3 regions of the Brevibacillus sp. MER 51 genome follow, and region 2 is predicted to be linked to each of the others. Evidence: riboswitches for the same ligand, from Rfam matches in the RefSeq annotation. Region 2 holds a riboswitch; each other region holds the start of a gene.

Region 1 (7,249 bases), on a different contig from region 2:
TTGTCAGGAGTCAATCTTTGTTTTTGTAGAGAATGTGCAGCAAGTTATGAGAAAAATGAGACCAAGGTGAAACTTTTTGGCAATTCCTTCGTGGTAAGGGATGAAGGGGTGTGAACGGCTTGGGAAAGTAGGTCTGGAGGATGTGTACCAGCTGCATGTAAACGATATTTACCGCTATCTTTTTCGGCTGACACGAGATGAGAAGCTGTCAGAGGATTTGACACAGGAAACCTTTTGTCGCGCCTTCTCTTCCTTGGACGACTACCGTGGGGAAAAAGTACGGCCCTGGCTGTTCAAGGTGGCCTATCACGCTTTCGTGGATGGTTATCGCAAGAGGACGAAACAACGATTTGCGTTTGTAGAAGCCCTGCCAGAAAGACCTGATCATTCGGCGGTTGATCCGGCTGAGCATGTCGTGAATCAGGAGCTGTGGGAAGTGGCCCACGACTATTTGGAGAAGCTTCCGGAAAAGCAGAGACAGGTCATTTTGTTGTCTGCATTGCAGCTTTCCTATGCGGAAATGGCAGAGGTACTCGGGATTGAGCTGGCAGACGTCAAGCGTTCCTTGTTTCGGGGACGACAAAAGATGCGGCAGTTGTGGAGGGAGGAAAGCCAGTGATGAACAAGGATGAGAATCATCGCGAGCAAAGGCTGCTTGCTTATTTGCGTGGGGAAATGGCGGAAGAAGATTCAAAACTATTCGAGGAAGAAATAGCGGCTGACGTGGAGTACGCACAGCGGTTGGAAAGGCTTTTGTTGGGGGAAGAAACGGGGGAGGACAAGGTGAAAATAAACCAGCCTGAAACACTGTCGGCTGAAAAACAGCGTGCCATTGTGCGCCGGGGGAAATGGAAAAATCGGTTGTCCAACGCTGGGTTCACCATAGGGATTCCCTTTTTGGCCGGAGTTGTGTTGCTGATTTTGAATGGCTGGGTCGGGTCGCTGATGCATGAAGATCTGTTCCGCGTTGCGAAGTCGATAGTCAATTTTACGCAGCCAGGTGTGAGAGTGGGGAGCAGTGGCTCGCAGGTCGGATTGCTGTACGGAAACATCAGTATGGAACTACGTGAGCGGGTTGGGGGGGAAGAAAAGGTCGCGGGTCGTTTTGAGAGTACGAATGTGCTATGGAACGTGAATGCCAAGCCGCAATGGACGAACGGGGTCAGGGAACAGAAGCTGTATTTCCGTTATCCGACAGACGGGGAAATGGGGGATACGGAATCTCGCACTGTACCTGCCTGGACAACGATGGAGAAGCTACCTGAGGGGACCGTTTCTCAGCTCGCGATTTCCTTCGATCACTTCCTGACGTACGAGGAGTACTATGAATTGGTTTCCCGCCATGTCACCTCTTCGGGACAAGATACGGTTTGGTTTGCGGTAGACACAGGGGTGGAGCGAAAGCAAGCAGAAGACGATGGGGCAAATCGATTTCTCGGTCCCGGGTACGTGTGGGGATTTGCGCAGCATGAACTGGATTACGGAGATGCGCCCATTCGGGTAAACGGGGAAGGGGACAGGAGAATGGCCGCCTACTTGGAAGAGATGAAGTACTTATCTGAGCAAGAAGATCTGGCTCGCGATGTCGGCGGATCTTTGCTATTTCGTAGCGACCTTCAGATAGCCGAACGATACAACTACATGCAGCAAAACGGAGTGCGAATCTACGGCGCCGTCCTCACTGGACCTACGAAAGAACTGTTGAAGCTCAAGGCCGAAAAGTCGATAACAGCAGCGTTATTGGGCAAAGTAGACTGGTGGAATTGGGATCGCCCTGCGGCATCGGGAACACAATCCAGCTATTGATAGCAAGGTGCGAATTTTTGCACAAAAGGGTGTTGACATCGTGGAAGCGTTGGTTGTATGATTCAAACTAAATCAAAAACCGAATACGTTTTGGATACCTTATCCAGAGAAGGTGGAGGGACTGGCCCGATGATACCCGGCAACCGACATGACGCCATTCAGACGCGAGGAAGCGACTGATTGACAGGCGACATGCACGGTGCTAATTCCTGCAGAAACAAAAGTGGTCTGGAAGATAAGGGGGACATCAACACGGTTCTTACACGTGACGACAGCGACCTCTTTTCTTCGGGAAAAGAGGTCTTTTTTGCTCTCATGACACAAACAAAACAAGTAGAGATAGAGGAAAAATACGTAGAGGGGAGTTTTGAAATCATGGCATATCGCGCATTGTCTGAACAGGAAGCAGTGGAGTACGTAAAAGCAATACCGGATCTTTTTAGCGAAGGAGCAGAGCTGACCAGCCGTGAAATCGGGGATGGTAACCTCAATCTGGTTTTTGACATTCAGGAGCCGGCAACCGGTAAGAGCGTCATTGTCAAGCAAGCACTGCCTTTTGCCCGCGTCGTGGGAGAATCTTGGCCGCTTACGATTGATCGGGCTCGCATCGAGAGCGAGGCACTCCGCATTCAGCACAAATACGTTCCAGACCTGGTGCCGCAGGTGTATCATTTCGACGGGGAGCTTGCGTTGACTGTCATGGAAAACGTCGGGGACCACATCATCATGCGCAAAGGTTTGATCGAAGGAAAGCGGTACCCACTATTCGCGAAGCAAATTGGCCGTTTTCTCGCGCAAACCTTGTTCTTCACATCCGATCTGGGCGCGCATCCGTACGATAAAAAAGCGCTAGTCGGAACATTCATAAATCCAGAATTATGCAAAATCACAGAAGATCTCGTCTTTACCGATCCATATGAAAATGCGCCTACCAACGATTTCAATCCGTTGATTCGCCGCGAAGTCGAGGCGATCTGGAACAACCGGCCGCTGAAGCTGGAAATCGCCAAGCTGAAATACGATTTCCTTACGCGCTCGGAAGCGCTGCTGCATGGCGACTTGCATACCGGAAGTATTTTCATCACGGAAAACAGCTTGAAAGCAATCGATCCAGAGTTCGCTTACTACGGCCCAATCGGTTTTGACATCGGGGCGGTTATTGCCAATCTGCTGCTCAACTACGCAGGCCAGCACGGTTTGCAAAAAGATCAAGGAGAACGGGAAGCGTACCGCGAATACTTACTGGAAACGGTCGAGGATGTCTGGAATGAATTCGTTTCGCAATTCGTTCAACTCTGGCACAAGCACGCCAAAGAGCGCAGCGCTCATGTCGAAGGACTGTGGCAAAGCTACGTGAAGCGCTTGATTCAGGATACAGCAGGCTATGCAGGCTGCAAAATCTTGCGTCGTGTCATCGGCTTGGCAGGCGTAGCAGACCTGAATGCCATTGAAGACGACCAGACTCGCGCAGAAGCAGAACGTCTGGCGCTCTCGATAGGAGAAGCGTTGATTCTCGGTCGCGGCGGCATCGACGAATCGACAGATATCACGGACATCGTACGCACTGTGACCGAACGTTACTATCAGGAGGCTACAACAGTATGACAACCAGCACCCAATTGGCACCTGTTAAGTGGGAGAATGACGCATTGGTCTTGCTTGACCAGACGCGTCTGCCAGTAGAAACGATCTATTTGAACTTGACCACCTCCGAGCAAGTATGGGGTTCCATCCGACGCTTGGAAGTCCGTGGCGCACCAGCGATTGGCATGGCGGCGGCTTACGGGCTCTACCTGGGCATTCGTGGCAGTGAAGTGAGTAACTACGACGAGTTTTGGCAGGAACTGAACCAGCAGGCAGACTACTTGGGCTCTTCCCGTCCGACAGCCGTGAATCTGTTCTGGGCGTTGGATCGCATCAAGGCTCGTGTTGAAAAAGAAAGCGGTGGGTCGATTGCCGAGTTGAAGGCGTCCGTGCTCGATGAAGCACTGGCGATTCAAAAGGAAGACGCTGAAGTATGCCGGACCATCGGAGAGCATTTGCTGACTCTGTTGCATGACGGTATGGGAATTCTCACGCACTGTAATCCAGGAGCATTGGCTACGGCAGCGTACGGTACGGCTACCGCTCCCTTTTATTTGGCAAAGGAACGCGGCTGGAACTTAAAGGTGTACGCGGACGAAACTCGTCCTGTCCTGCAAGGCGCTCGTCTTACTGCATTCGAATTGCAGCAAGCAGGGATTGATGTGACGCTGATCTGCGACAACATGGCGGCGATGGTGATGTCCCAAGGGAAAGTAGAGGCTGTCATCGTGGGTACAGACCGCGTAGCAGCGAACGGAGATGTCGCCAATAAAATTGGTACGTATGGGGTAGCGGTTTTGGCAAAAGCTCACGGCATTCCTTTTTACGTGGCAGCTCCCTTGTCCTCCGTAGATCTGGAGACACCGACAGGCGCAGATATTCCGATTGAAGAACGTCCAGCCGAGGAAATTACCCATGGCTTGGGCAAACAGGTAGCTCCAGACGATATCAAGGTGTACAATCCTGCGTTCGATGTAACGCCTGCGAAGTACATTACAGCGATCGTCACGGAGACAGGCATTTTCAAGCCGGAAGAGATCGGCAATAGCAAAAAATAAAAGAACTTTTTATAAGCGTTCGCCCTTTGTTTCTGGCGGGCGCTTTTTGCCCATTTTGGTGTTTCCTAGTAAAATATCCAAGAAAAGGGGAGATTCGTATGCAAACGATTCAACGGATAACCATCAATGAAGATACGTACTTGAAACAATTAGAATTAGCTGATGCTGAGGAGTTATTTTTGCTTACGGATTCGAACCGGGAGAGTCTTATGGAATGGCTGCCGTGGCTGAATTATACGAAGAAGGTAGAGGATTCTCGTCAATTCATCCAAGCGACGATCCATCAGTACAACGATAATCGCGGCATCAACTATGGCATTTGGTACCAAGGACGTCTGGCTGGCACGGTCGGCGTACATACGATAGATTGGATCAACAAAAAGACGTCCATTGGCTATTGGCTGGGTGCGCAATTTCAGGGCAAGGGTCTGATGACAGAAGCAGTGGCGACCTACTTGGACGTATTAATCTTCGGGTCATGGGATTTGGAAAAAGTAACGATTCAGGCTGCTACAGAAAACTATAAGAGCAGATCGATCCCGGAGCGATTAGGCTTTCAACTGGAAGGGATACTGCGCCGGAATGAATTCCTGTACGATCATTACGTGGATCATGCTACTTACAGCTTGCTAAAAGAGGAATGGCTTGACTGGAAAACCGATAAAAAATCTTAGATTGAACTGTATGCATCGATTGACAATGAAAATTCTGTAAATTACGATGGTGAAGACAGATCAAGAGGGCTGCGTGTGATTCGCAAGCCCTTTTTTAGTCGTGCTGTTAGGCTTGAAAAAAATAGAGGTGAAATACATGCAGACACTTCGGCAATTATCTTGGTTTTTCCGCGCCTATTGGAAACGGTACGTCATTGGAATCGCTGTGCTGTTTATCATCGACGTCCTCATGCTTTGGCCGCCGAAATTAATCGGGGACACGGTGGATTCGATTCGCAACAGTTCCCTGACGGACGCTGATTTGACGCAAACAGTGGTCATCTTGCTCGTATTGGGTGTTAGCTTGTATGGATTGCGGTTTCTCTGGCGGTATTTGTTAAATGGAGGAGCTTTAATTCTCGAGAGGACGTTGCGCGAGCGACTGTTTGCCCATTTGACCAGAATGACCCCGTCGTTTTTTCATCGCAAACGCAGTGGCGATCTGATGGCTGTCGCCACCAACGACATTCCTGCCATAGAACAAACGGCGAGTACAGGGGTGCTTACGCTTGTCGATGCGTTGTTCATGACCTTGTTAACACTAGGCGTCATGGTAACAGCAATTGATTGGAAGCTGACACTGGCTGCACTGATCCCGATGCCGTTTTTGGCTTGGTCAACAGCGTACTATGGAAGGCTGCTGCATGAGCGTTTTTACTTGGCGCAGGAAGCCTTCGGAGAGATGAATGATCATGTTCAACAATCCGTATCGGGCGTTCGGGTATTGAGAGCATTTGTTCAGGAAAAGGCCGATATCGAGGCATATCGCCGGGTTAGTGAGAAAACGTTGGAGCGAAATGTGAGCGTTTCGCGGATCGACGCCCTGTTCGAGCCGACGATCGCGATTATTATTGGCTTCAGCTTTTTGATCGGGCTGGGCTATGGGACGTATTTGGTGTTCACCAGCGCCATTTCCTTAGGGGATTTGGTTGCGTTCAATTTATACTTGGGACTTTTAATTTGGCCGATGTTCGCCTTTGGTTGGCTGGTCAATGTGTTGCAGCGCGGTGGCGCATCCCATAAGCGTTTTACAGAGCTAATGGTGGAGCAGCCAGATGTGACAGAGGCAGCGAATCCGGTCACGAGTCAAATCGCCAATACCGTGGAAGCACGCCATTTTTCCTTTACGTATCCGGGCACTGACAAGCCGGCACTCACCGACATCTCGTTTCGTTTGGATGAAGGAGAGACGCTTGGGATTGTCGGACGGACAGGAAGCGGCAAGTCGACGTTGTGCCGTGCCTTATTGCATCAATATCAGATGCAGGAACATGCCCTATTTATCGGGGGCATCCCGATTGAAGAACTTGCTTTTGATACGCTGCGGGAAAAAATCGGCTACGTGCCTCAGGAGCATTTGCTGTTCTCACGGACGATTGCAGAAAATGTTACATTCGGAAAACCACAAGCGACGACCGAGGAAGTGATGCATGCGCTGGAGCTTGCGGAGATGAAGAGAGATCTGGAGCAATTCAGAGATGGATTGCAAACCATGGTTGGAGAGAAGGGGGTCACCCTCTCCGGGGGACAAAAACAGCGCATTTCCATTGCACGTGCGCTTTTGATGGATGCGGGTATTCTGATTCTCGACGATTCTTTATCGGCTGTGGATGCGCGGACGGAGGAAAGCATTCTTCGTCATTTGCGACAGGAGCGCGCGGATAAAACGACCATTATTACGGCCCATCGTCTGTCTGCGGTACAGCACGCTCAACTGATTCTCGTGCTGGATGAGGGGCAGATCGTCGAGCGGGGGACACATGATGAGCTGATGCAGCGCAACGGCTGGTATGCAGAGCAGTACCGTCGTCAGCAAATGGAACAGGATGTGGCTGGTTGAGAGAGGGGGAAAGCGTTTCATGAGCAAAGAAAATGTATGGGGGCGTTTGACCGAGTACGCCAGGCCATTTCAAAAGCAAATACTGGGCGCGCTGTTCCTGCTCTTGCTGGGGACGAGTGCAGAGCTGGCGGGTCCTTTTTTAGCCAAGGTCATGATTGATAATCACATTCTGGCGATCCAAAAGCCTTGGTATCAACTGGACGAAGTGCCACCACAAGCAGCGGTGCAAGTCGCCTCATTGAACGGTA
Region 2 (7,249 bases):
GATCAATAAAATCTCCTGACGCTCATTGATAATAATCGCTGCTGCGGAAATCGTATGCCGAGGTGATCCCATATGTACGCCTCCCTTTTTTAAACGACTACTCCAGCGCTGCCAGAAAGTAAGATCCTCCACCAATCTTATACTCGCTATTCTTGCATGCTCCTGCGAGCTTCGCAAAAAACGGTCTTTGCCCGCGATTTTTCCATGCCGTCTGCGCCAATCCCTCCTCAGTCGGTTGGCAAAGCACTACATTTCCCCCCGGAAGTTCAAATGCTTGGCAGATAGCCCCCAGTTTTTTATCGTGGAATACTTCGCTCTTCTCCCACCCAAACCAGCTTTGCCAACGGGCTGTCGCTTCTTCCAGATCCTTTACTGCATAGCCTACTGACTGGAGATGAGCTGCACCGTTCGGATGTGCGGCAATCATACGGCGATTCGTCAAATCTTCTCTTCTCTCTTCATCCGTTTGCGACCATTCAATGAGAAATGGCGGGAGAAGAGCACTATCTGTATCTTCGAGAAACAACATCCGCCACCGAAGCGTCGTACCATCATCACGCGTACGATTTCCCGCAACAGGTCCAGTAACCTGCAAGCCTTGGCTTCGCAGGCGCTCTGCCCACGCATCCATCTCGTTGGTCCGAAGCGCAATCTGACCGAATCCTTCCCCCTTTGCTTCATCCTCGATACATTGACGTACGAGCGGATTCTCTGATTGTCGAGCAAGCTCCTGGTGTTCAACCGCCAAAAATTCAACATAAGAAAGCCCGAAATAACTAAGGCTATTCCATGTCCCCCAAGACGCATGACGCCCTCCAGCTACCGCATGAAAACCCGCTTGGCAAAATTGTTCCGCTGCTTCCTGTGGAGTCCGCTGTACAAAATGAACCAAATGATCAAAAGTTAATCGCACCTTTTTTCGCCCCTTTTTCGTATTACTTATAGGATATCAAACTTCATTTATGTAAGGATAGAAAGGCAAGGGGGAAAAATGAACGAGAACAGATCAAGCCGGATACATGCTCGGCGCAAGCGCTCACGCAGAAAATGGGTACGTATGGGAAAGAACACGCTCCTATTTAGCTTGTTGGCCATCTTCGTCGTCGGAACCTACTACCTATTCCAAATTGCCATGGATGGAGAACATGCCAACCCGAACACACAGCCTACTCCTGACAATACCGCAAACCAAAAGACTTCTGTGCAGCTCACCTTTGTCGGTGACATCATGATGTCAGGAAATGTTGAGAAAACCTTACTCGCAAACAGCTATGACTACCCATATAAACATGTAAGCTCGCTCTTTTTGCAAGATGATATCACCATTGCCAATTTGGAGACGCCGATCACCGCCACAGGTGTTGCCGCTCAAAACAAGGAGTATGTCTACAAATCATCGCCACTTGCTGTTCCTGCCATGAAAAACGCGGGGATTGATGTGGTGAATCTCGCCAATAACCACTCCATGGACCAAGGAGTTCCAGGATTGTTGGATACTTTTGACGCTTTGGACGAAAACCGGATTGAATACGTCGGCGCCGGTAAAGATGCCAGCCGTGCCTATTCACCTGTATTCATAGAAAAGAACGGCATCAAGATCGCGATTCTCGGCTTCAGCAGGGTCATTCCCGAAACGAGCTGGTTTGCAGGAGATTCCCAGCCAGGTATGGCCGCTTCCTATGATCCTACACTGGCAGTGAAAGCGATCCAGGATGCGAACAGCCAAGCTGATCTCGTCGTGGTGATTGCACACTGGGGCAAGGAACGCTCCGACTATCCTGTCGATCATCAAAAAGAGCTGTCCCGTGCCTACATCGATGCTGGTGCAGATTTGATTGTTGGCGGTCATCCCCACGTACTTCAAGGCTTTGAACGATACAACGACAAATGGATTGCGTACAGTCTTGGCAATTTCATTTTTACACGGTCAAACGAACCCAAGACTTGGGAAACGATGGTCCTGCAAGCAAGCTGTACGAAAAGCGGCGATTGTGAACTGACGATGCTTCCGTTTCACGCAGAATTGGGACAAGCCGTACCCATGAATGAAAGCAATGGCGCTGCCCTGCTAAAACGCATCGAATCCATTTCTGAGAGTGTCGACATTCAAAGTGACGGGCGTGTGCAGCCACATGCTAATGCGGTGGAGACTGCCCCCTGACAAAAGAAGCCGTGTTTCCAGATACCTAGAAATACGGCTTTTCTTCATATGATTCCTCTTCCTTACGCAGATTCAAGAACAGGGAAGCAGCGCACTTCTAAGCCAAAATCATTTTTCAAGAAAGACTCATGCTCTTCACTGATTCCTGTCACGATCAAGCCTGCGCGCAAGACGCCACCCAAATCGAATTGGACTTTTAGCTTATGCACGTTCACTCCTGCCTGCTGAAGGAAATGCAAGACTCGGTCTGGCGTCGCAGTATGACATGAGCCCTCAAGATAACACAGGACGTGTTCTGCCGAGTCCGATGTAGCTCCAGCTTTGTCAGCCGTTTTTTCTTTCCAGGTAGGATGCGGCGTGAATGGCTGTGTCAATAAATAGGCCAAATCCTCCACGACTGCACTTGCTGTAGGAAGCTCTCCTGCCCCTCTTCCTGTAAACAGCAAGTCCCCCACGATGTTGCCGGATAGCTGGACAGCATTAAATGCGTCGTGGATTTGCGCCAACGGATGGCTCAGCGGAAGCATAGTTGGTTCAACAGATAGGCGAATTCCTTTCTCAGCTTGATAGGCCTGCGCGATCAGCTTGATCCGATACCCCAGCTCGCTTGCAATCCGAATGTGACCTGCTGACAAATCTGCAATTCCTTTACGAACAACATCCGCTAAAGGCAGCGATTCTCCGTAAACAAGCTGTGCCAAGATATACAATTTGTACATAGCATCGAAGCCTTCTACATCCGAACGAGGGTCTGCTTCCGCATAGCCCAGCTCCTGCGCTTGCTTGAGCACCTCCTGATATGAGAGCTGCTCTGCTTCCATTTTCGTCAAGATGAAGTTCGTTGTTCCGTTGAGAATACCGCGAACACCTTGGATATCATTCGTGCGAAGGAACTGCCTCAGCACACTCAAGATCGGGATGCCCCCTGCCACACTCGCTTCATAGGCAAGATGCACTTGATGCTGATTTGCCAAATCGACTAGCTCTGTTCCTTTTTTCGCCAGGAGCTCTTTGTTGGCCGTTACCACATGGCAGCCCTTTTCGATCAAAGCACGAACGTAGTCATAGGTAGGTTCTACACCACCCATGACCTCCACCACGATATCCACATCGCTTCTCAATACATCCTCAAAATCTGTTGTCAATAAAGCCGGGTCGACATGAACCGCCCGCTCTTTTTCCGAGTCACGCACCAATGCCTTGACGATCTCAATTCGTTTACCCAGACGAGTAGCCAGCTTCTCCTGTTGCGAGCGAATCGTTTTGATTACGCCTCCACCCACTGTCCCCAATCCCAATAATCCTACGCGTACCACTTCTGCACTCATTCTAACCACCCCATACCCCGAATTTTGGATAAAAAGAAAAAGCCATCTTCGATAAGAAGAAGGCTTGTAAGTAGCTAATGCTCCCCCTCCTTATCTCCCAGGACGTATATGTCCTGCAGGAATTGGCACCTTGTCACAAAATATGCGTGACGGTTGCCGGGCTTCATCGGGCCAGTCCCTCCACCTCTCTGGATAAAGAAAATATGAAATTAAAAAACCTTCTTCGCTAAGAAGAAGGTTCATCTACCAATGGAGTAACCCGCTTCTTATCTTTCGAGACGAAACGTCTCGCAGGAATTGGCACCTTGTCGCTATATGCAACGGTTGCCGGGCTTCATCGGGCCAGACCCTCCACCTCTCTGGATAAGAACCATTTATGCTGTTGAGCTTTATTCTAAGAAATTCCAAGGCAAGCGTCAACAAAATTCTTTCTTTTCTGATTGCAAGCTGATTTTGGCAAAGCTTTCAGTTGTAGGTGAACAGGCTCTCTACCTCTTCCATACTGCAGCAAGTGCAATGAAACACGCCCTCGTGGCAGTCCTCAGGCAGCTCCTTTTCCTCAACATATCCGCACCATTGGCAAATAAAAACTTGAATCATCATACGCCCTCCTCTTCTTTTATCCTGCCCAAAATAAAAAAAGCATTTTCCGCTCGACCGTGACGATCGTTAGAAAATGCCAGAAAAAGAGGGACGTACTTGTCCACTCGCTGTTTTTCGCAAGCCATCTCTAACACCTCCCTATCTCCCGTAGGTCTATCAGTGTTGTCGAAACAGGCAGGTCTCCTGACTATGGGTTCATCGTCTAGCGTCGCCTTCCCCGTCTATTTGGATAGACCAGTGGCTTGTTGGACGCTGACTCCCCTCTTACAGTGGCGGGACCGTGTCGGATTTGCACCGAGCTTCCCTATTATCCTTGTGGCGAATATGTTTACGCCCTAAAGAACCTGTTTCCACCTATGAAATTGTCTTTCTCACTACTACCCTCACATTTTACCTTCCCCCAAATACCGCTCTTTCAAAATGGTAGTGTGGTGAGCTTCATGTCCAGCAATCGCGTAGGCCAATGTCCTTGCAGATAGTTTGTTTCCGTTGGCAAGTCCTGTACGCAACCATGCTTCCGGAGAGATTCCGCGGACCTGCGCGATGGTGGAAGCACGAACAGCCTTATACTCTTCCAGTAAATCAGACAGGTCTCTTAGCTGAAAATACCCGTGTTCGACAAAAGCATTCTCATCAAAACCAACGAGGGGTGTCTGATCTCCTCTCGCGATTCTTAACAAGCGATAGCTCATGATGCGTTCTGTATCGACGAGATGACCCAAAACCTCTTTTACCGTCCATTTGCCTGGTGCATACCGATAATCCATTTGCTCGGGCGCAAGTGAGGAAAATAATGCGACTTGCCTCTCTCCTTGTTGTGTGAGGATCGTTTGCAGCTCCCCCTCGGGTACAAGTCCAATATAATAGTCAAAATAAGCAGCGTATTCATCCCGCTCTGGTCGTCTGAGCATATGCTTCCCACTCCTCGTCATTCAGTTTCGATAGACAAATTGCTATGTAAACCTTCAAACAGTAGGACCCTTGCCGGGGCTGCATCGGTGCCAATCAGCTTGAGTGGGGCAGCTACCAGAAAGTACTCGCCTGGCGGGACCTCTGCTAGCCGCAAGCCTTCAATGACAATGACTCCCGCTGCAAACAGCTTTTTATGTGTGGGGTGACCTTCCTGACTACGTTCGATTCCAAGTGCATCGGTACCAATACCCCGCACCCCCAGCTCACTTACATATTCCGCACCTTCCTCTGACAGAAAGATGAATTCAAAAGAGAACGCCTCTTCAAAAGAGTTTTTCGTTTTAAACAGGACAAAATCTCCCCGCGCAAGATCGAATCTCTCCAAGTCAGCGCGTGTGATCCTGTCTTCTACAGCTGTGAGATCGAGAACCTTGCAATTGCCCACTAGCTTCTCCAAGGAAATACTCTCAAATGTATCGCCAGCATTCACCATGTGCAGGGGAGCATCCACATGGGTACCCGTGTGAAGGTCCATATCGATTCTCGATTCGGTTACATACCCACTGGTAGCCGTATGTATTTTCGGCTGCTTTTCCGGCTTGTTTTTATATACCGTCATTCCTTCGTACACGGTGGCGGTTACATCATACATTTTCATCCCAAACCCACTCCCCTTTGCCTACTGTTTTTTTCGATCCGCTGGAAAAGCAATCCCCATCTGTCTTCTCGCTTCATCCATGACCTGCATGGCCATTTTGGAAACTTCATGCGAATTCGTTGCGGATTGTCTGGCCCCAATCCTTGCCAAGCGCAAGAATTCTCTTATTTCATAGTGCATAGTCTTCGGGGTCTGTGGCCTTGTTACTTGCTCGATTCGTCCGTCCCTGTAACGAATGTCCACTTCTTTGAGATGGTTGATTCGATCGATCACCATCGTGGCATCCTCCCCTTGAATTTCTGCTGGCTGATAGGAGGTCGTAATTTTCGAGTAGCTAATGATGGCATCCATTTGGCGATACTTCAACAGCATACTGCCTTCTCCATCCACGCCAGAATCAAGCACAATTCCTCCTGCTTTGACGTCGTCTGGTCTGCCAAAAAGGATGAGTAACGGATAAAGACAATAAATACCGATGTCCATCAAGGCTCCGTTTGAAAAAGCAGGATCAAAAGCACGTAAAACCTTCCCTTCGCGGTAGGCGTCATAGCGCGAAGAATATTGGCAATTGCTCGCAATAAAACGCCGTACTTTTCCCAGCTTGTGAAGGTTGTCTTGTATCGCAAAAAAATTGGGCAACAGTGTAGATTTGACAGCCTCCATGAGAAGCACGTCATTTCTTTTCGCTGCCTCGATCATTTCTTCTACCTCAATTGCATTGGAAGCGAGTGGCTTTTCACACAATACGTGCAGCCCCGCGTCCATGCACTGGATCGCTTGTTCCGCGTGGCAGGAGTTGGGGCTCGCAATATAGACCGCGTCAATATTTTTGCTTGCAGCCATTTCTTCTATGCTGCTATAGGCGAATGGAGCATGGTACTTGTCAGCGATTTCCTTGGCGCGTTCGATGGTACGTGAATAAACAGCCTGAAGAGAAAATCCTTCTACTTCTTGACCAGCCTGGATGAATTCCTCGGTGATCCAGTTCGTTCCGATTACGCCAAATCGCATCTCATCCGCTCCCTTTTCTTTTTCTATCTCGTTGCAGTGACTGGCACTCGTTCTTCGACCTTATCGAGCCACCACTCGAATCCGTCTGCTGCAAGCAATTGCTCTGCGGCCTTTGGTCCGAATGAGCCGGCTTCATACGTGAAGAGCGGCACCAAATTTTCAGCGAAGGCTTCCAAAATCGGTGTCACCCACTCCCACGACAACCGGACCTCATCCCAATGCGCAAAGTAAGTGGAATCCCCCCGGAGTGCATCGAACAAGAGCAGCTCGTACGCTTCTGGCACGTCTTTTGTCCCTGCACTGAAATCTACCGTCACCGGCTCAATCTTACCGCTATTTGTCGGATTCTTACTATTTACCTGCAAAGCAATACCTTCGTTCGGATTCACACTGATGATCAACAAATTAGGCGCTGTCGTTTCATTTTGCTCCTGGTATAGCTTTTCGTGTGGATTTTTGAACTCAATAACGATCCTGGTTGACTTCTCTTGCAGTCTTTTTCCCGTGCGAATATAAAAAGGTACCCCTTCCCAAAACGGGTCATCAATCCAGACACGAGTGGCAATATACGTTTCT
Region 3 (7,249 bases), on a different contig from region 2:
CAACAGGATACAAAAATAGAAAAATACCTCCAAGTCGGCCTCCGTGGGCAGAACAGGAATGCCATACTTCATTTGCCAATATACATTCGCGGCAAAGCAGCCCCCGTAAATCAATACGGCTGAAGCAATCGTGAGCCCCCATTTTTTCCAGAAAGGAGGCTTTTGGAAAATCGCCGCAAGAACCCCCACTAACACAGGAACGCCAAATAAGGGAATGAGCAAGTAATGCATCGAATACCTCCCGCACTTCATTGTCATTATTTTCTACGAATCATATTCCGAAAAGTCTTCAAAATACATGGCAAGCCATTTCGAAAAGGAGAGGGATCAGCAAGTGCAAACCGCTCGTCGCCTATTTCGCTATCGGAACATGATGCCCCTTCTCTCTATCGTACTTTTCCTCTTCATCTTTCAGACGGTCCCTACCTATGCCCAGCCTTCCTATGCAAAATGGGGCAGACTCGCAATGCAGGAAACGATGAAGCGATATCCAAGCGCTCAAATTGTGGATTACCTGCATGTCGGACGAAAACAAAAAACGCCCACCACGTCGGAAGAGACGTTTAAGCTCTTGCTTCAAGAAAGCAATCGCAGGTGGGCGTTACTCGTTCATATTGAATTCGTGAATCAGACAGAAGAAGTCGTAAACATCTCCTATGAGGAGACCCGCTAGTCAGCGAGCTGTACCATCTCTTTCATCATGACATCCAGTTCCATGTTGGCTGCCATCCCGTACGCGCGACGCATGTTTCCATCTCCATCCACCAGGAACATGCGAGCCGTATGTGAATAAGAACCATCTGGCTCCTTAATGACCATCAGACCAAAATCCTTCGTCACTTTCTCTACATCCTGAGCGTCCCCACGCAGGAACTTCCAGCCACTCTGATCTGCCTTGAACTTGGCTGCATACTCCTGCAAGACTTCCGGTGTATCGTTATCAGGGTCAAAAGAAATGGAAACAAACTCCACTTTGTCTCCGAACAGTCCCTTTTCCTTCAGCTGATCTTGCAGTTTGGCCATGTTGAACGTAGTCGCCGGACAAATATCCGGGCACTTGGTAAACATAAACTCTACCAATCGTACCTTGCCAGCACTTGAATTAAATGTATAGGTTGTTCCGTCACTGTTGTCCAAGGTGAAATCCGCGATCGGCTTCAACACTTCGATCTTCTCTTCTGTCATGTAATTATAACCAAATACTCCGATGATAGCCAAAAGGATAATACCAGCTAACACAGGAAACCAATGTTTTTTCATTGCAGATTCCTGCTGCAATTGTGCTCCTTCACTCACGGGTTGCTACCTCCCTGCTTGTCCCATGCGTGATGCCTCCTGATTACACACGGGAGGCATTCACACTGTTTCTATCACGTCTTACTGTTCCACTTCACCTGGCCATGCGAGCATGCCGCCAACCATATTTGCCACGTCGTATCCTTGTGCACTCAAATACTCTGTAGCTGTATTGCTTCTGGCACCACTGCGGCAAACCATCACAATCGGAATGTTCTTATCCAATTCATCAATGCGATGTGGCAAAAAGCCGAGCGGGATTAGCTTTGCCTCTTTAATGTGACCTGCATTCCACTCTTCCACTTCACGTACATCAATGACTTGCAGTTCCTCTTTGGCTTCCAGCTTTTCCAACAGCTCTTGTGGTGTAATTTCCTTTACTCCATGGCTCATCGCTATTTATCCTCCTATATGTACAATCAGATCAGTTGTAACCACCTCCATGATATCACACGCTTTTTTACTTTTCTAACGCGAAGAGCACTTGGCTTCACCATGCATCCATACTCCCCATTTTCTACCATTATCTCCTATTTCGCTGCGGCAATAGCCACACGGGATGTGAACAGCTTGAGACAAAACCGTTACAAATTAATGGCATGAGTGAACCACCTTCATTCATATATACATAAAAACCTCCCCGATAACTGTATATTTATCGTTGACAGCAAGGCTTTATTTTCATACAATTACGACAACAATTGTTTTCATCAAGAGCGGTGGAGGGACAGGCCCTACGAAGCCCGGCAACCAGCAGACTAGCTGCATGGTGCCAATTCCTGCAGAATCCAGTGATTCTGAGAGATGAACAAAAGCCCGTGCATGATGGAGCTTCTTCTTCTCAGGAGAATGCTCCGTTTTTTTATTTGCCGATTCCCCATAGTAAAAGGAGAGATGGACATGTCCGATCAACAACAATGGAAGCCAGAAACACTTGCGGTACACGGTGGACAGGAGGTTGACCCTGTAACAGGCTCGCGTGCTGTTCCGATCTATCAGACGACCTCCTATGTTTTCCGCGATACGGAGCATGCAGCCAACCTGTTTGGCTTAAAAGAGTTTGGGAACATCTATACACGTATCATGAATCCCACGCAGGATGTGTTTGAGAAGCGCGTTGCCTTACTTGAAGGTGGTGTTGGCGCACTCGCAACCGCATCCGGGCAAGCTGCCATTACATTCGCGATCTTAAATATTGCGCATGCAGGAGACGAAATCGTTGCTTCCAGCAGCCTCTACGGCGGTACCTACAACCTGTTCGCCCACACGCTTCCACGCCTTGGAATCAAGGTTCATTTTGCAGATCAATCCAATCCGGAAAATTTCCGGTCCTATATCAATGAAAAGACAAAAGCCGTGTTTTGCGAGACAATCGGAAACCCGCGCATTGATGTCGCTGATATCGGGGCGATCGCCCATATTGCTCACGAAAATGGCGTGCCTTTGATCGTGGACAACACCTTTGCAACTCCGATTTTGTGCCGTCCTTTTGAGCACGGGGCCGATATCGTCGTGCACTCCACCACCAAATTCATCGGCGGCCACGGAACGGCAATTGGCGGTATCATTGTAGACTCTGGAAAATTCGACTGGAACAACGGAAAATTCCCAGGTCTGACTACACCAGACCCCAGCTATCATGGCGTCGTCTATACAGAAGCAGTCGGTCCGCTTGCCTATATTATCAAGGCCCGTGTTCAGCTCCAGCGCGATATCGGAGCAGCAGTCGCCCCGATCAACTCCTTCTTGTTCCTGCAAGGATTAGAAACTCTGCATCTGCGCATCGAGCGGCATAGCCAAAACGCCTTGGCAGTAGCCCAATTCCTTGCCAATCACTCTGCCGTAGAGTGGGTGAGTTATCCGGGATTGGAGTCAGACTCCCAGCGTGAATTGGCCCAAAAATATTTGCCAAAAGGTGCTGGCGCGATTCTGACCTTTGGCATTCGCGGTGGCGTTGAGGCAGGAAAAGCATTGATCGAGTCAGTGAAGCTGTTCTCTCATCTCGCAAATGTCGGAGACTCCAAGTCACTCATCATTCACCCAGCAAGCACAACACATCAGCAGATGACGGAAGAAGAGCAGGCAGCAGCCGGAGTGACCCCGGGACTTATTCGCCTCTCCGTCGGCACAGAATCCATTGACGATATCATTTCCGATTTGGAGCAAGCCCTGCAGCGTGCGTTGCAATTATCCACGGTAGGTTAACCATACCTTTACAGAAAGAAGAATCATGTCATCTCTTTGGATAGAGATTTTGTGATTCTTCTTTTCCTTTTCTATTTTCGTTCGAAAAACATTGAATTTAACATTCGGTATTTATAAAATACAATCATGCACAAATTTTGGAAGGATGATCACATGAAGATTTTGAACATTGGCAGTGAACGAACGACCTACCGGGTTGATCTCTCGTATTCTCCTTTATTCGAAGCTGCCCTGGGAATCGCTGCCGCTACCTACGATCAATTGCATCACACGATGGAACACCCTCCTGCCTACTGGCGCCAACTGTTGGACGAGCTATCACCTTCTGTACGGCAAGAGGTCGAATATGCGAAGGAGCACAACACGTGGAAGACGCTTTTGCAACTGCTTGATCTCTGCCCTTTCGCTGATCTGGATTCCTTCCTCTCGTATGTCAGAGAGCTCTCAACCGAACAGCTCCGATACGAGGCCCTCCCTTATCTCGGTGAAAATATGCAGGAAGCACGGCGGAAGGCTGCACAAGGAAGCGAAGATGATTGCGCCGCTTTGCAGGAAGCGTGCCGTGCGCACCTCTTTTTTGAATCGTATATCGGCCATATTACTTCCGTTGATGCAGAAGAGCTGCGGGGCCATATTCTCCAATTGATGGAAGGCTGGTATACCACTCACATCAAGCCGCGTGAGGAAGAAATCGTTCGCATGCTAGAACGGGATTGGTCGCAAAAGCAAAACAAGCTAGGAAAGCTCACCCCGGAAGCCTTGGTAGAGTATGCGACGGGTTCGAACTACCTCCCTGAGCCTTCCGTGACACGCGTACTGCTGATTCCACAAGCGATCTATCGCCCGTGGACCGTACAGGCCGATGCTGTCGGGACGAAAATTTTTTATTACCCTGTGGCCGACGAAAATTTGCACGATGCTGTAGATCCTTATCAGCCACCCCATTCACTGGTGCAAGCCTTAAAAGCACTCGGAGACGAGCACAGGCTACGCATGATCAAATTGCTGGCGGAAAAGGACCTGAGTCTGCAAGAGATAACCGATCAACTCTCCATGGCGAAATCGACCGTGCACCATCACCTGTCCATGCTGCGGTCTGCCCATCTCGTTGAACAAGCAGGCTCCCGTTACAGACTACGCCGTCATACGCTGGACAAGCTTCCCCTGATGTGGGATGACTTCCTGAACAGGAGCAACCCATGAACCAAACCGCGGTACAAGCCTCTGTCTGGCAGCAGCGTTCTTACCGTTGGATTCTTTTCGGTCAGCTCATTTCAGAACTCGGCGCCTCACTCGGTACCCTCGCCAATAGCTGGTTGATCTATCAGGCAACAGGCTCACAAGGTGCGGTCGGACAGATGTGGCTTCTGTATTTTTTGCCGTCGCTTGCGATTCAGTTGGTAGCCGGGCCGTACATCGACCGATTCGATAAGAAGCGTGTCATGCTTTTTTCTCAATGGATGCGAGCTGCTGCGTTTTGTTTGTCCTTTGCAGTCATTACTTCCGGGACAGAATCACTCTGGCCGCTGTATTTCACTTCTTTGATCAACGGTCTCGTCCAACCGCTGTATGTGCCAGCCAGTCAGTCGCTCCTCCCTGCTCTGGTCAAAAGAGAGCAACTCCTCCAAGCCAATGCCTATTTGGATAGCGTCCTGCGAATTGCCTTGATTACAGGTCCGCCTTTGGCTGGAATTCTCGTGGCGAGTATTGGTGGTGAGGCCGTACTCGCATTGGTCGCGATCAGCTATGCGCTCAGCGGTTTCTTTCTGGTTCTTTGTCCAATCGCCCCAGCGGATACTGCCAACAAGAAGCAATCCTGGTTCGTCATGTTTAAGGCTGGTCTAGCGATTTTTTGGCAGAAACCCCTTCTGCTCTGGCTTGGCCTGTACTCAGCTCTCGTCCAATTTGCTGTCGGAGTCACACTCGTACTAAACCTGCCTTTTGTAGCCGGCGAGCTGCAAGGCACCTCGTTTCATGTAGGCTTGTTCTTGGCTGGCTATCCATTGGGATATTTCTTCGGCTCCTTGCTCGTCCCTCGCTTCCGTAGCAGCTTCGGACAGCCCCTGATCATGTTGGGATCACTGGTACTAGGTGGCTTGAGCTTTGTTGCGATAGGCTGTACTCATGACATCTGGCTCGCAATCACCATCGAACTACTGGCTGGTCTGTTTGCTCCCTTTTTCCAGGTACACAGCACAAGCCTGTATCAGCTTCACGTTCCTTCCGAGCTAATGGGGCGTGTACTGTCTGTCCGCTTACTCATCGTGCGTGCGACGATGCCCGTCGGTATTTGGCTTGGTGGACAGCTGAGCGATCAGGTAGGGATTCGCCCTCTTTACATCTCTGTAGGTGCCATCATCGTGTTCGCCGCGCTGACGGGAATATTATTTCGAAAATTTGTAACTAACAGGATATTCCATATATAATAAGAACCGTACGACTCCTCAATTTTGAATGGGAAAAGGAGAATTTTCATGAGTCATCCGACATTGGATAACCTTCAGCATGCTGTCAGCAGCGTCATCGTGGGCAAGGAAAGTCAGATCCGCCTATTAGTAACGGCATTGCTCGCCCGTGGACACGTATTGCTGGAGGACTTGCCCGGAATGGGAAAAACCGTGCTTGCCAAAACATTGGCGCAAGCGATTGGTGGCTCTTACAACCGTCTGCAATTCACCGCGGATCTACTGCCATCTGATGTCGTCGGTCTACACGTGTTCAATCAACGAACAAGTGAATTCTAACTGCGCAAGGGACCTGTTTTTGCGGATGTCTTGCTCGCAGATGAAATAAACCGGGCCACTCCCAGGACTCAATCCGGCTTGCTGGAATGCATGGAGGAACGCCAGGTTACGATTGAAGGCGTCACCCTGCCACTCCCATCGACCATGCTGGTTATTGCTACCCAAAATCCGATTGAATCGGAGGGGACCTATCCACTGCCGGAAGCACAGTTGGACCGCTTCCTTTTCAAGCTGTCTCTTGGCTACGGTACAAGAGAGGATGCCAAAGAAATTTTGCGGAGATTCCGCAGCGACTCCCCATTAGAGGCGGTCGAGCCGGTCATCACTGTCGAACAAATTGCGGCTCTGCAACGCGAGGTCACAACCGTTCACGTCAGCCAACCAGTGGAAGACTATATCATCGACCTGACGGAAGCGACTCGCCAGCATCGCTCGGTTGAGGTGGGCATCAGTCCGCGCGCCATGCTCGCCCTGTTGCGATCCGCTCAGGCTTACGCGTTCGTTTCTGGCCGTACTTTTGTCTTGCCAGATGATGTAAAAGTGGTGTTTCCAAGTCTGGCAGCCCACCGCATCCGCCTCTCTATGGAAGCAGAGCTGCATGTGACGGAGCAGGAAGTCGTGGAGCAAATCTTGACCAGCGTCCCCGCTCCCGTCGAAGAAAGCGTGTAGTGCTATGATCACCAAGCAAACCTTTCACGTAATCGGTTTTGTCTTACTGCTCTTCGCCGTTTTTTCCGGCCACTGGTTTTTCTTTCTGTTTGGGGGCTTTTTCTTTTTTCTCCCCGCTGCACAAGACTGGTGGGCCAAGTCCATGTCCAAGTGGGTATCGCTCGAATGGTCCAGTGATCAAACGCGCGTCCTGTCAGGGACACCCGTGCACATTACAGTTCGCTTGCACAATCGTTCGTGGCTGCCTTTGCCTGCTACCTGGCTTCGCTTCACACTGCCGGAGCATGTCTCGGTGGAAGGCGCAGACGAGGTGCGAATCCTCAATCATCGGACGA

What was found. A riboswitch is a leader RNA that binds a small molecule or an ion and turns the genes downstream of it on or off. The one in region 2 is predicted to bind S-adenosylmethionine.
Region 1: another riboswitch for S-adenosylmethionine. It lies ahead of mtnK (S-methyl-5-thioribose kinase); the one in region 2 lies ahead of M3630_RS13095 (homoserine dehydrogenase).
Region 3: another riboswitch for S-adenosylmethionine. It lies ahead of M3630_RS24790 (homocysteine synthase); the one in region 2 lies ahead of M3630_RS13095 (homoserine dehydrogenase).

Annotation. Positions count from the first base shown of each region.
Region 1 is NZ_JAMAUS010000008.1:170,968-178,216, forward strand. It holds gene M3630_RS18355 (sigma-70 family RNA polymerase sigma factor) at 101-619, shown strand; gene M3630_RS18360 (anti-sigma factor) at 619-1,806, shown strand; SAM riboswitch class I at 1,903-2,048, shown strand; gene mtnK (S-methyl-5-thioribose kinase) at 2,182-3,411, shown strand; gene mtnA (S-methyl-5-thioribose-1-phosphate isomerase) at 3,408-4,448, shown strand; gene M3630_RS18375 (GNAT family N-acetyltransferase) at 4,547-5,122, shown strand; gene M3630_RS18380 (ABC transporter ATP-binding protein) at 5,259-7,001, shown strand; gene M3630_RS18385 (ABC transporter ATP-binding protein) at 7,021-7,249, shown strand, end outside.
Region 2 is NZ_JAMAUS010000005.1:192,688-199,936, forward strand. It holds gene M3630_RS13080 (NUDIX hydrolase) at 1-72, opposite strand, end outside; gene M3630_RS13085 (VOC family protein) at 98-913, opposite strand; gene M3630_RS13090 (CapA family protein) at 992-2,161, shown strand; gene M3630_RS13095 (homoserine dehydrogenase) at 2,224-3,489, opposite strand; SAM riboswitch class I at 3,577-3,688, opposite strand; SAM riboswitch class I at 3,753-3,859, opposite strand; gene M3630_RS13100 (hypothetical protein) at 3,955-4,092, opposite strand; cobalamin riboswitch at 4,249-4,455, opposite strand; gene M3630_RS13105 (DinB family protein) at 4,476-5,003, opposite strand; gene M3630_RS13110 (cyclase family protein) at 5,021-5,662, opposite strand; gene M3630_RS13115 (Gfo/Idh/MocA family protein) at 5,684-6,673, opposite strand; gene zwf (glucose-6-phosphate dehydrogenase) at 6,697-7,249, opposite strand, start outside.
Region 3 is NZ_JAMAUS010000014.1:102,367-109,615, reverse strand. It holds gene M3630_RS24810 (hypothetical protein) at 1-231, opposite strand, end outside; gene M3630_RS24805 (YqzG/YhdC family protein) at 335-673, shown strand; gene M3630_RS24800 (SCO family protein) at 670-1,296, opposite strand; gene M3630_RS24795 (rhodanese-like domain-containing protein) at 1,378-1,689, opposite strand; SAM riboswitch class I at 2,001-2,107, shown strand; gene M3630_RS24790 (homocysteine synthase) at 2,197-3,501, shown strand; gene M3630_RS24785 (ArsR/SmtB family transcription factor) at 3,655-4,704, shown strand; gene M3630_RS24780 (MFS transporter) at 4,701-5,927, shown strand; partial or broken gene M3630_RS24775 (AAA family ATPase) at 5,976-6,914, shown strand; gene M3630_RS24770 (DUF58 domain-containing protein) at 6,919-7,249, shown strand, end outside.